DNA from 4 places in the Exiguobacterium sp. 9-2 genome. Region 3 is predicted to be linked to each of the others. Evidence: predicted binding sites of a transcription regulator. Region 3 holds the regulator's gene; each other region holds the start of a gene.
The links. Region 3 encodes Rex, which represses fermentation and respiration genes when NADH is low (regulators of the CRP and FNR family bind a similar motif). Its sites were predicted from a motif close to TTGTGAAATATTTCACAA; they were not measured.
Positions count from the first base shown of each region.

Region 1: VJ374_RS10995 (cytochrome ubiquinol oxidase subunit I) is a predicted target of Rex. The motif match lies at 1,737-1,754, and genes of this name have one in related genera.
Region 2: adhE (bifunctional acetaldehyde-CoA/alcohol dehydrogenase) is a predicted target of Rex. The motif match lies at 1,123-1,140, and genes of this name have one in related genera.
Region 4: VJ374_RS03180 (cytochrome C oxidase subunit II) is a predicted target of Rex. The motif match lies at 1,207-1,224, and genes of this name have one in related genera.

Region 1 covers NZ_CP142850.1:2,070,053-2,073,250, reverse strand. Annotated here, with positions in the region: gene VJ374_RS11005 (transcriptional regulator CcpC) at 1-542, shown strand, start outside; gene VJ374_RS11000 (N-acetyldiaminopimelate deacetylase) at 526-1,638, shown strand; gene VJ374_RS10995 (cytochrome ubiquinol oxidase subunit I) at 1,873-3,198, shown strand, end outside.
Region 2 covers NZ_CP142850.1:1,219,656-1,222,853, forward strand. Annotated here, with positions in the region: gene VJ374_RS06285 (Na+/H+ antiporter family protein) at 1-22, opposite strand, end outside; gene VJ374_RS06290 (beta-class carbonic anhydrase) at 338-889, opposite strand; gene adhE (bifunctional acetaldehyde-CoA/alcohol dehydrogenase) at 1,226-3,198, shown strand, end outside.
Region 3 covers NZ_CP142850.1:2,819,814-2,823,011, forward strand. Annotated here, with positions in the region: gene tatC (twin-arginine translocase subunit TatC) at 1-729, opposite strand, end outside; gene VJ374_RS14685 (twin-arginine translocase TatA/TatE family subunit) at 737-934, opposite strand; gene VJ374_RS14690 (redox-sensing transcriptional repressor Rex) at 934-1,593, opposite strand; gene VJ374_RS14695 (ATP-binding cassette domain-containing protein) at 1,761-3,198, shown strand, end outside.
Region 4 covers NZ_CP142850.1:611,222-614,419, forward strand. Annotated here, with positions in the region: gene VJ374_RS03170 (CDP-glycerol glycerophosphotransferase family protein) at 1-184, shown strand, start outside; gene VJ374_RS03175 (Crp/Fnr family transcriptional regulator) at 348-1,055, shown strand; gene VJ374_RS03180 (cytochrome C oxidase subunit II) at 1,287-1,400, shown strand; gene VJ374_RS03185 (cytochrome c oxidase subunit II) at 1,413-1,883, shown strand; gene VJ374_RS03190 (b(o/a)3-type cytochrome-c oxidase subunit 1) at 1,885-3,198, shown strand, end outside.

The sequences.
Region 1 (3,198 bases), 750 kb from region 3:
ATCCGCATGTGCGTGTCCAGTTGGTCACCGGATGGTCAAGTGAGATGATGCGTCATATGTTAGAGGAACACTTTCATATCGGGATCATTCGTGGAAACCCGGACTGGAAAGGTGTTAAAGAGCGCCTTTTCTCAGACCCGCTCTATCTAGTTGATAGTGAGTTGACGTCGATTGAACAATTGCGTGTGACGGATCGCCCGTTCATCCAGTTCAAAAGTGATTCGACGTACTATCAAGAAATTTTAGAGTGGTGGCAAGATCGGTTCGCAAGTCCACCCTCTCGGACTTTGGTCGTCGACCAAATCGAGACATGCAAACAGATGGCGTTACATGGCATCGGTTTTGCTATCTTACCTGAGTCGACGATTCAGCAATCGAATGAAGTCATGCAGCTTCCGTTGAAGACATCATCCGGAAAAGTACTGAAGCGAGATACTTGGATCTTGTCCACGGAATCGATGCTTGAATTAAAACAAGTCCAAGCTTTTTGGGACATCGTAAAAGAAGAAGGAGGAAGTCAGTCAGATGGAATACGCCATTGAGATGCGGCGCGCGCTTCATAAAATACCGGAACCAGGGTTCAAGGAATTTAAGACGCAAGCTTTTATATTGGAACAAATTCGTGCATATCCGCCAGATCGTGTCACATATGACACATTTGAAACAGGTGTTTTCGTTCGAGTGAAAGGATTGACTGGAAACCGAACGATCGGGTATCGCGCAGATATTGATGGGTTACCGATTGAAGAAGCGACAGGGCTTCCGTATTGCTCAGAACACCCAGGGTTCATGCATGCGTGTGGTCATGACATGCATGCCTCGATTGCTTTAGGGTTGATGAAACGGATCGTTGAACTACCAGTCATGGATGATGTCGTCTTTTTATTCCAACCGGCAGAAGAAGGACCGGGCGGGGCGGAGCCGATGATTAAAAGTCCATTGTTTGAAAAATATCGTCCGAGTGAGATGTATGGTCTTCACGTTGCACCGGAATATCCAGTCGGTACGATTGCTAGTCGTCCAGGCGTACTGTTCGCGAGTGCTCGAGAAGTTCATATCACGATCTATGGTCAAAGTGGTCATGCGGCTTTTCCTCATTTGACGATTGATACAGTTGTTGCGCAAGCAGCCTTGATCATGCAATTGCAAACGATCGTCAGTCGATCCATTAATCCGATGAATTGTAGTGTCATCACGATTGGGAAAGTGGATGCAGGTATTCGTGAGAATGTCATTGCCGGTAGAGCGGTTCTTGACGGAACGATGCGTGCGCTAAACGGCGAAGACATGGAAAAACTCGAACGTCGTGTCCGTGACATCATTCGAGGAATCGAAGCTTCGTTTGGTGTTAAAATCGATCTGCAATTCGGTAATCGCTATTATGAAGTCGTCAACGACCGGCAAATCGTGGATAAATTCTCATCATTCGTAAAGATGAATGCCAACTATATCGAATGTGACGCGGCGATGACAGGGGAAGATTTTGGTTTCATGCTGAAAGAGATCCCAGGGATGATGTTCTGGCTCGGCGTCGATAATCCGACATCTGGTTTGCATCAACCAACATTAAACCCGGATGAATCAGCCATTCCTTTTGTCATTGATTTACTTGACCATTATTTCCGAGAGTATGTTTAAAAATTTTTATGAAATAATAAAGGATATAAAGCTTTCCCTTTCGAATTCAGGAATGGGAAAGTTTTTAATATATGTAGGAATAAGAGTTTTCGAACATTTTGTGAAAAAAATCACGTGTATATGTGAACAATTTGTTACATCAAACATTATAAACAGACACAAAGGGTTATGTTCTCTATGATACGGTTATAGACCATATAGAGAAGTATGTTTTAGGAAGAGGGGGCTAAATACATGTTCAATGATCCCGTAGTGCTCAGTCGATTGTTGACAGGGCTCACACTAGCGTTTCATATTATTTTCGCGACGATTGGTGTCGGAGTACCGCTCATGGTACTGGCAGCTGAATTCATCGGTCTGAAACGCAAAGATCCAGATTATATCTTATTAGCAAGACGGTGGACGCGTGGATACGTCGTTACCGTAGCAGTCGGTGTCGTAACAGGGACGGCAATCGGCTTGCAACTATCATTACTTTGGCCGTCACTCATGCAAGTAGCGGGTCAAACAATTGCTTTGCCACTATTTATGGAAACGTTCGCGTTCTTCTTTGAAGCGATTTTCCTTGGTATTTACTTGTATACGTGGGACCGGTTCAAAAATCCATGGTTGCACTGGTTGATTGGGATTCCAGTCGTCATTGGTGCGACAGCATCAGCGTTCTTCATCACGACAGTCAACTCCTTCATGAACTCACCAGAAGGATTTAAGATCGTCAATGGTACGTTAACGCAAATCGAACCATTAAAAGCAATGTTTAATACAGCGACACCGACGAAGGCGACACACGTCATCGTTTCAGCTTACTTGACTGTTGCCTTTATCTTGGCAGCAATCGCGGCGTTCCATTTGCTTCGCAAAAAGACACTCTCAGCAGCAGAGACGGCATATCATAAGAAAGCTCTTCGTCTCACTGTCATGGCTGGTCTGATTTTCGCGTTCTCGACAGCACTTGTCGGTGACTTCTCAGGGAAATATTTAGCGAAATACCAGCCAGAAAAACTAGCAGCTGCGGAATGGCATTTTGATACGACAAATGAAGCAGAATTGATTTTTGGTGGGATACTTGATCAGCAAGAAGACGGCAGTTATGAAATCAAAGGAGCCGTCAAAATCCCATATGCGCTCTCAATTCTTGCAGGTGGGGCTCCGAATACGGAAGTCATCGGTTTAAACGAATTCGCAAAAGAAGATCAAGCACCACTGATCGTCCACTATTTCTTTGATATCATGGTATCGATTGGGATGTACTTGACTGCTATCTCTGCTTTGTTCATCTTGGCATTCCGATTGAAAAAATTGAATCCATATAATAAGTGGATTTTACGAGGGGTGTTCATCGGTGGTCCGTTAGCGATGATTTCAATCGAAGCGGGATGGATGTACGCTGAGATTGGTCGTCAACCTTGGACGCTTTACGGTATCATGCGAACAGCGGACGCGGCGACGACTTCAACAGCGGTTGGTCCGATGCTCATTTTATTCAGTGCATTGTACTTGTTGCTTGGTACGATTTGTACGGTCGTCTTATTACGGATGTTTAAGAAAAACACGGTTGGA
Region 2 (3,198 bases), 1.5 Mb from region 3:
CGGCAAACAATACGGCGTTAATCATTCGGTAAAACCACACTTTCTTTTGTTATCACTGCACTATACTAAAGTATCTTACAGCCATGGTGGAACACTGTCAAGGATAAAAGTCTGACCTCGTATTAAATGCCTTCACGATAGACTTTCTAGATTTGCATAAAAAGTCACGTTTTTTAATACCTAAAAGCATGAGGGGAAAGGCGTTTTGATCACTAAAAATGGCTCACACAAAAAAATGTGCCATTCTTCTCCATTACGAGAAAATGGCACATTATCTTTAATTTAAGACGGAGTAGAATATCCCGAGTCTATTTGAGTTTCTTCTATAAGAGAGCAATCAGCAATCGACGACGTCGAGTTTACCGGTCCCTGGATCGATGACGAGTCCGTGGACATTCGTACCAGGTGGCAGTAAGGGGTGGTTCTTCACGAGACTGACGGAGTGGGCGACACTCTCCTGAACTGACGTAAAGCCACGCAACCATTGATTTAAATCAACACCTGATACTTCAAGCGTGTGAAGAATCTGTTGGTCGATACCTCGATCCTTCATTTCGCTGATCATATGTTTAGGATCAATCGTGCTCATGCCGCAGTCGTGGTGACCGATGACGACGACTTCTTCAGCACCCAGTGCATACAATGCGACGAGAATCGAACGCATGACAGAACCGAATGGGTGCGATAGGATAGCACCGGCATTTTTGATGATCTTCGCATCCCCGTTCTTAAGGCCGAGTGCATGTGGAAGAAGTTCCGTTAGGCGGGCATCCATACACGTCAGGATGACGACCTTTTTGTCCGGGAACTTATCCGAGACGAACTGCTCATACTGTTTTTCGGCGACGAATCGCTCGTTGAAAGCTAACATTTCCTGTACAACTGACATTCAAGTGTCCTCCTTTAGTGGTAGCTCTTAATATGTACCCCATAATCAGAATACAAGATGATGAAATGGCTATCAAGTCACGAAAATGCGAGTGTGATAAATCGCACACGTCTTCGTACATAGAGCAAAACGATGAAAAAGGAGAATCCGCAATAGATGTAAACGTTACCAAGGATGTGAGGGAATTCACAGGATGGTCATGCACAAAACAGGAAAAAGGAGTTATGATTGATTTGTGAAGGAAAGCACAAACTATTGAAAAACAGCTTGGCATTCCTGACATAATGGTTGGCAAATCAAACTCAGATTCGTTCCACGACAGGGAGGAAACCACTCATGGCTGTGAAAGAAAAAACAAAATCGACAGTAACGCCGGTCGAACAAGCAATTGGACAAATTGTTGAAAAAGGACAATGTGCATTACAGGAGTTATTGACATTCGATCAAGAAAAAATTGATACGATCGTCCGTGATATGGCACTTGCCGGACTTGAACGGCACGTCGAACTCGCTCGTCTCGCAACAGAAGAGACAGGGCGCGGTGTCTTTGAAGATAAGATGATTAAAAATATATTTGCGACAGAATACATCTACAACAGTCTACGTCATGAAAAAACGGTCGGGATTCTGGAAGAAGATGTCCAAAACGGCATCACATATATCGCTGAACCGGTCGGTGTCGTCTGTGGTGTCACACCAGTCACCAACCCAACGTCAACGACGATGTTCAAAGCATTGATTGCGATCAAGACACGTAACCCGATCATCTTCGCGTTCCACCCGTCGGCACAACGGTGTTCCGTCGAAGCGGCGAAAACACTTCGCGATGCAGCCATCAAAGCTGGGGCGCCGAAAGACTGCATTCAATGGGTCGAAGAACCATCACTTGAAGCAACGAAAGTCTTGATGAACCATGAAAACATCGCCATGGTCCTGGCAACAGGTGGTGCAGGAATGGTCAAATCAGCGTATTCAACAGGTAAACCGGCACTCGGTGTTGGACCAGGGAACGTTCCTTGCTACATTGAACAATCAGCAAAAGTCAAACGGGCAGTCAGCGATCTCGTTCTCTCAAAAACGTTTGATAATGGGATGATTTGTGCGTCTGAGCAAGCCGTCATCGTTGACCAAGAAATATATGCAACGGTCCGTGCAGAAATGGAAGCACTCGGTTGTTACTTCTGTACACCGGAAGAAAAACAACGCCTCGAATCACTCGTCATCAAAACCGATACATGTGCCGTCAACGCGGACATCGTCGGGAAACCTGCGACATGGATTGCAGAAAAAGCTGGGATCGATGTTCCGGAAACGACGGTCATGCTCGTCGCGGAACTCGAGCACGTCGGGGCAGCAGAACCACTGTCTCATGAAAAACTCAGTCCCGTACTCGGTGCGTACCGCGTTGCATCAACCGAAGAAGCTTTTTCGATTGCTGAACAGATGCTTGAAATCGGGGGTCTCGGTCATACCGCCGTCATTCATACGACAAACGATGATTTGATGACAGCGTTCGGACTCCGCATGAAAGCCTGCCGGATTCTCGTCAACAGTCCATCTGCTCATGGCGGAATCGGTGATCTTTATAACGAGTTGACACCATCACTGACACTCGGTTGCGGATCATACGGGAAAAACTCTGTTTCTGAAAACGTGACAGCGAAACATTTACTCAACGTCAAGAAGGTGGCGAGACGACGCGTGAACATGCAATGGTTCAAGGTACCAGAAAAAATCTACTTCGAAAAGAACTCCGTTCAGTACTTGCGGTCGATGACAGACGTCTCACGCGTCATGATTGTCACCGATCCAACGATGGTGCAATTCGGATATGCCGATAAAGTGATTCAAAACTTGCCACAGTCCGTCAGTTACCGAATCTTCGACCAAGTCGAACCAGATCCATCGGTGACGACTGTTCAGACGGGTGCCCAAGCCATGCGTGACTTCAAACCCGACTTGATCATCGCTCTTGGTGGTGGGTCAGCGATGGATGCTGCAAAAGGAATGTGGCTCTTCTATGAACAGCCAAACGAAACGTTTTCGAACTTACGTCAAAAATTTCTCGATATCCGCAAACGGGCGTATCAATTCCCAGCACTCGGTCGTCAAGCGAAGTTCGTCGCGATCCCGACGACATCGGGTACGGGTTCAGAAGTGACACCGTTCACCGTCATCACGGATAAAGAGAAAAACGTCAAATACCCGATTGCTGACTATGCCTTGACACCCGACGTCGCGATCGTTGATCCGGAATTCGTCATGACTGTACCGGCTTCGATTACTGCTGATACCGGAATGGACGTCTT
Region 3 (3,198 bases):
TTGCTCGAGGATCAAGACCTTTTTATACGTCCGCGCAGAAATCAAGATACTGATTTCATAGAGAACGAACAACGGCACTGAGATCATCAAGTGTGACGTCACGTCCGGCGGTGCGATCAATGCCGCAATGACGAACAGCGCGAAATACGCATATTTCCGATTCTTTCGCATGAAATATGGCGTCACAAGACCAAGACGTGTCAGGAACATCGTCACGACCGGCAATTGGAAGAGAAGACCAAACGGCATCGTCAACCGGATCAAGAAACTGAAGTAGTTTTCGACCCCGATGACTTGCTCGATCCCCAATTCTTTCCCGAGATTCGTTGAGACTTCGAGCAAGAAAGGAAGCAACCAGAAATACGAGAAGGCTACACCAGCCAAAAATAGAAAGAAGATGACTGGAATATATGTCAGTGTTGCTTTTTGTTCCTTTTCATAAAGCCCTGGTCGGACGAATGCCCACAGTTGATACATCCAGAACGGTGACGCTAAAATCAGCGCGATGATGAACGCAAGATTCAAATACAACATTAAAGGATCGGCGACGTTGAAGGCATTTAATCCGATACCGAGCTCTTTTAAGTCCGCTTGCAGAAAACGGACGAGCGGTCGGACGAGCGGAAATGCGACAGCGAACAGGACGACGACGATGAGGAGCGACCAGACAATCCGCTTACGCAGTTCGTCTAGGTGCGACGTCATGCTTTGTTCTTGATCAACCGTCATGATTCAATCACTTCTCTTTCGGTTCGTCCTTTTTATCGTCGTCCATGATGCCGTTCGTGGCATTCTTGAACTCTTTCAATGTTTGACCGGCAGCACGACCGAATTCCGGTAACTTCTTCGGTCCGAAGATGATCAACGCGACGACAGCAATTAATCCGATACTCGCAGGTCCGATACCTAACGTGAGCGGGATAAGGTTTTCCATTATGATTTCACTCCTTCAGCTGATTGCGAATAATGCTTCATGAAATAAACTAACGACTGCAACTCGATCGATAAATCGATGTGATGAACCCGAACGCTCGCTGGCACGTTCAACCGTGCAGGCGTGAAGTTCAGAATGCCTGTCACACCATACTCGACTAACTCATCCGCTACTGACTGTGCGAACTGGGATGGAACCGTCAAGATGGCGACATCGACCTGATTCGCTTCGATTTGTTCTTTCATGTCCGAAACATGATAGATTGGAACGTCATGCGTCGTTGTTCCGACCTTCTCTTCGTCCGCATCAAACGCAACGACTATCCGAGTACTATTATTCTTTAAAAAGTTATAATTTGCAAACGCTGTTCCGAGATGACCGACCCCGATCAAGGCAACATTCGTCACCTCATCTTGATTCAAGGTTTTCCGGAAAAACGTTAAGAGATGTTGAACGTTATATCCATACCCCTTCTTCCCTAGTGCCCCAAAGTAGGAAAAGTCGCGACGAATCGTTGCTGAATCAACCTTCACCGCCTCGCTTAACTCAGCAGAAGAGACGCGGAGCTTACCTGAATTGTATAAACTTTGGATGAAACGATAATATAGCGGCAACCGTTTTGCTGTCGCTTGTGGAATTTTTGTGTCTGGTCCATTCATCCTGCAGTTCCCCCTTCGGCCACATCCATCGTGGCACCCAAATCTTTGCAAAAAGCTTTCTACTCTCCTTGATTGTAAACCACTTCACATAGAGTCACAAATAATATATTCCGCAGGACCTCGCGCTTTTGTTCGTGATAGACTAAAGGGTGGAAGGATGGATGGAAATGATACTCTTACAAGTCAACCAACTCTCGAAATCATTCGGCGTCGAGCCGATTTTAGAAAATATCAAACTAGAAGTACAGGAGCGCGATCGGATTGCGCTCGTCGGACGAAACGGTGCCGGTAAATCGACCTTGCTCAAAATCATTGCTGGCGAACTCAGTCATGACTCGGGTGACATCATGAAAGGTAAAGATGTCAAAATCGGTTATCTCGCGCAGGACAGTGGTCTCGAATCGAACGAGACGATCTGGAACGAGATGCTGACCGTCTTTGAACATCTGCAAGAACAAGAACGAACACTGCGCCGGATGGAAATCGAAATGGGCATGGAGCATATCTTGAACGACCCGGTCGCGTACGATCGTCTCTTGAAGACGTATGATCAAGCGCAACACGACTTCTCAGAAGCCGGTGGTTATCAGTTCGAAGCGAATATCCGCTCCGTCCTGCACGGCATGCGCTTTTATCCGGATGATTACTCGCGCCGGATTCAGACATTGTCCGGGGGTCAACGGACACGGCTCGCCTTAGCGAAGATGCTCTTACAAGCACCAGAACTTCTCATTCTCGATGAGCCGACCAACCACCTTGACATCGATACGCTCGCTTGGCTTGAAAGCTACCTCGGTGGTTATCGTGGTGCCGTCCTGATCGTCTCGCACGACCGGTACTTCCTCGACCAAGTCGTCAATGTCGTCTATGAATTGTCGCGCAATGTCTGTCGTAAGTTCACGGGGAACTATACGAAGTACTTGGAACAAAAAGCAGCCTTATACGACCAGGAAATGAAGCAGTTCGAACAGCAGCAAGAAGAAATCGCAAAGATGCAGGACTTCATTCAACGAAACATCGCTCGGGCGACGACGACAAAGCGTGCTCAAAGCGTTCGAAAACGGCTCGAGAAGGTCGACCGGCTCGATCGACCAGATGGAGATGAACGCAGTACGGTCCTCTCCTTCCCAATCGAAAAACAGAGCGGGAATGACGTTCTTCAAGTCAATCAATTGGCAATCGGTTACGAAGAAGCTGTCTCAAAAGACATCACGTTCCGCTTGCAACGCGGCGAATCACTGGCACTCGTCGGACCGAACGGAATCGGGAAGTCGACGCTCTTAAAAGTCCTCGTCGGTCGTTTACGTCCTCTCTTCGGTGATTTCCGTTTCGGAACTGGCGTCTCGATCGGGTATTACGATCAAGAGCAAGCGGAACTCAATGACCGGAACCGTGTCATCGATGAGATTTGGAACGAATGGCCACTGATGCGCGAACAAGAAGTCCGTTCTGTGCTCGGACAATTCCTGTTCAGCGGCGACGATGTCTTCAAAATCGTTCATGAATTGTCTGGTGGCGAACGCGGACGTCTCGCGCTCGCAAAACTGAAACTCCGGAAGACTAACGTCCTCATCCTTGACGAGCCAACGAACCACTTGGATCTTG
Region 4 (3,198 bases), 860 kb from region 3:
TCCGAAACCATTACCGGTGCGACAGACGGAGCAGATGGCGCAATTGATGGAGTGGATCGTGTCTGACGCGATACTTGAAGAGTGCCGTCAGCACATGCAAGAATTCCAAACAAGTTGGTATGATCACCCACCAGGTCAAGCAGTTGAACGAATCGTTCATCATTATTACGGAACAGGTATGTAATACTATATCTGACGATTGCTTTAGTTTTAGAAAGCGGTCGTCAGATACTTTTTCAAAACTAATGTGAAACATTGAACAAAGTTTGACAATCTTTTGAAAATCCATTCTTTTGAACTGTGATGTTCTATACTAAAAGCAGAAGAAAAGGAGAGGAGAAATGGATATGCTGACTTGTGGAACGACTGAAGCGAATACATTCATCTTATCACCTGAGACAAGAACGTTACTAGAGAGCTTCATGACGGAAACGACGTTCAAAAAGGATTCCATCGTCTGTTGGGAAGGGGAAATGAACGACAAGTTGTTTTATGTGAAACAAGGAGGCGTCAAACTATCGAAGTTGACGAAAAAAGGCAGTCCATTACTCATGTTCTTATATTTCAAAGGGGATCTATTTGGTGAATTTGATGTAGGAGAAGCTTTTCCGAGTTCATACAGTATCGAGACGATGGAGGATAGTATCATCGGTTTCCTCTCAAAAGAAAAATTAGAGGAACTCATGAGAAAGGATGGTACTTTTGCGCTTGAGATCATGCGGTGGCAAGCATTGATGCGGAAACAGACGGAGACTAAATTGCGCGACTTGCTATTGTTCGGAAAACCGGGTGCGTTAGCTTCGACGTTACTTCGTCTCATCGCGATGGAAGGGGAACAAGTAGGAGAAACCTACCGTCTTGCAAAACGTCCATCCGATGGGGAGTTTGGTCAATTGATTGGCGCACCGCGTGAAACGGTCAATCGGATGTTCTCCCAGTGGAAAAAAGAAGGTGTCATTTCGATGACGCCAAAAGAAATCATCATTCATGATGCACAATATCTGCGTGATCTGTGTCATTGTGAAGGATGCCCAGCAGGTGTTTGTCGAATTTAATAGATAGTGTACAAACAATTCAAACGTGAAGCAGAATTTTCTGTCTCATGTATGGATTGTTTTTTTGTAGATGAGTCGTGCCTCCTTCTCTTGTTCAGATGTGAACTTTCTGTGTGTTTTTAGAAAGAAAAGTGCGGATTCTTCACATTTGAAGTGATATATATCACAGTTTCCGAACTTACTGAATTCTTACAATAAAGACAAGTTCAAAGCAGGAGAGGAGTAATCACCATGGACCAAAAATCAGAATCAAACCTCAAAGGAACATTTATTGCCGTCCTGATCGTAGCAGGTATCATCATTGGGATGTGGAGCTCAATCTTTCTACTATTCTTATCACGGTAAGGGGGAGTCACAATGCATATTCATCGTCTAGAAAAAATCTGGCTGATTTTTGGAACACTGATGCTTGGCGTCTTTTTAACCATCATCGGCGTATCCGCTTTTGCATCCGGAAATCAACCGCCATCCGATGCAACATTGATTGATCCGACGAAAGTTGATCAAACGAAACCATTCGACAAGCCAGGACTAAAAAAAATCGATGACGACCGATACGAAGCGATCATCGTCGCACAAGCGTTCCAATTCACACCAAAAGATATGGTCATTCCCAAAGGGGCAACGGTTGATTTTTTGGTGACATCAAAAGATGTTGTCCACGGCTTTGAAATTGTCAAGACGAATGTCAATATGATGGTCGTTCCTGGTCATATCAATTCCATTGAATATACATTCAAGGAAGCTGGCGAGTATTTGGTCGTCTGTAATGAATACTGTGGATCGGGTCATCATATGATGGCAACCAAAATCAAGGTGGTGGAATAAGATGAATGCCATTTCAAAAAAATTAAGACAGTTCGAGATGGAGCGTGGTCTGCCTGCTACCGTCATCGGAATTAAGGAAGCGAAGCTCGCTTTCGCACATGTTAGTTTTTCACTCGTTGCCTTATTGATTGGTGGTTTATGTGGATTGTTGCAAACGATGGTACGGACAGGTGTCATTCCAGAAATTGCTGGAGTCGGCTACTATGAGCTTCTCACTGCCCACGGGTTAATGCTTGCGATCGTCTTTACGACATTATTCATATTTGGATTACTGTTTTCATTTTTAGGTCAATCCTTTGGACGTTTCGAAGACTTTCCTCGACGTCTCGGGTGGGTTGGATTCTGGTTCATGATCCTTGGTGTCATCCTCGTCACATGGATGGTACTTGCAGGAGAAGCTTCCGTCCTCTATACATTCTATGCACCACTCAAGGCACATCCAGTATTTTATATTGGACTCGTCATCTTCGTCGTCGGAACGTGGATTGCTTCTGGTGCCATGTTCCGTATGTATGCTGATTATAAACGGGAACACCCTGGCGTTCATCCACCACTTCAAGCATACATGAGTATTATGACTGCCTTATTATGGGTGGTTGCGACACTCGGAGTAGCAGCGACGATTCTCTTTCAGCTCCTTCCCTTATCCCTTGGTTGGACGGATAAGGTCGGAATCGAGCTATCCCGGACGCTATTTTGGTACTTTGGTCATCCACTCGTCTATTTCTGGTTGTTACCTGCCTACATCGTCTGGTATACAGTCATCCCGAAAATCGTTGGTGGAAAGGTTTTTTCTGACGCGTTAGCACGTATGTCATTTTTATTGTTCCTCCTCTTTTCGTTCCCGGTTGGTTTTCACCATCAATTGTTAGAGCCGGGGATTTCTGCTTTTTGGAAGTATGTCCAAGTCGTCTTAACGTTCCTCGTCATCATTCCATCATTGATGACAGCCTTCTCGATGTTTGCGACTTTTGAGTTGGCGGGTCGTCGGAAAGGGGCGACCGGGGTATTTGGTTGGGTGAAAAAAATGCCGTATCGCGATGTACGTTTTCTTGCACCGTTCATCGGGATGTTGTTCTTCATTCCTGCAGGTGCAGGTGGTGTCATCAACGCATCCCATCAACTAAACATCATCGTTCACAATACGTTATGGGTCACAGGACACTTTCATATCACGGTCGGTGCCGCTGTGGCATTGACGTTCTTTGGAACGGCTTACTGGCTTGTCCCGCTCTTACGTGGTCGAACGTTAACAGCGGCAATGAATCGTCTTGGGCTTATTCAAACGGCTGCCTGGACGATCGGAATGCTCTTC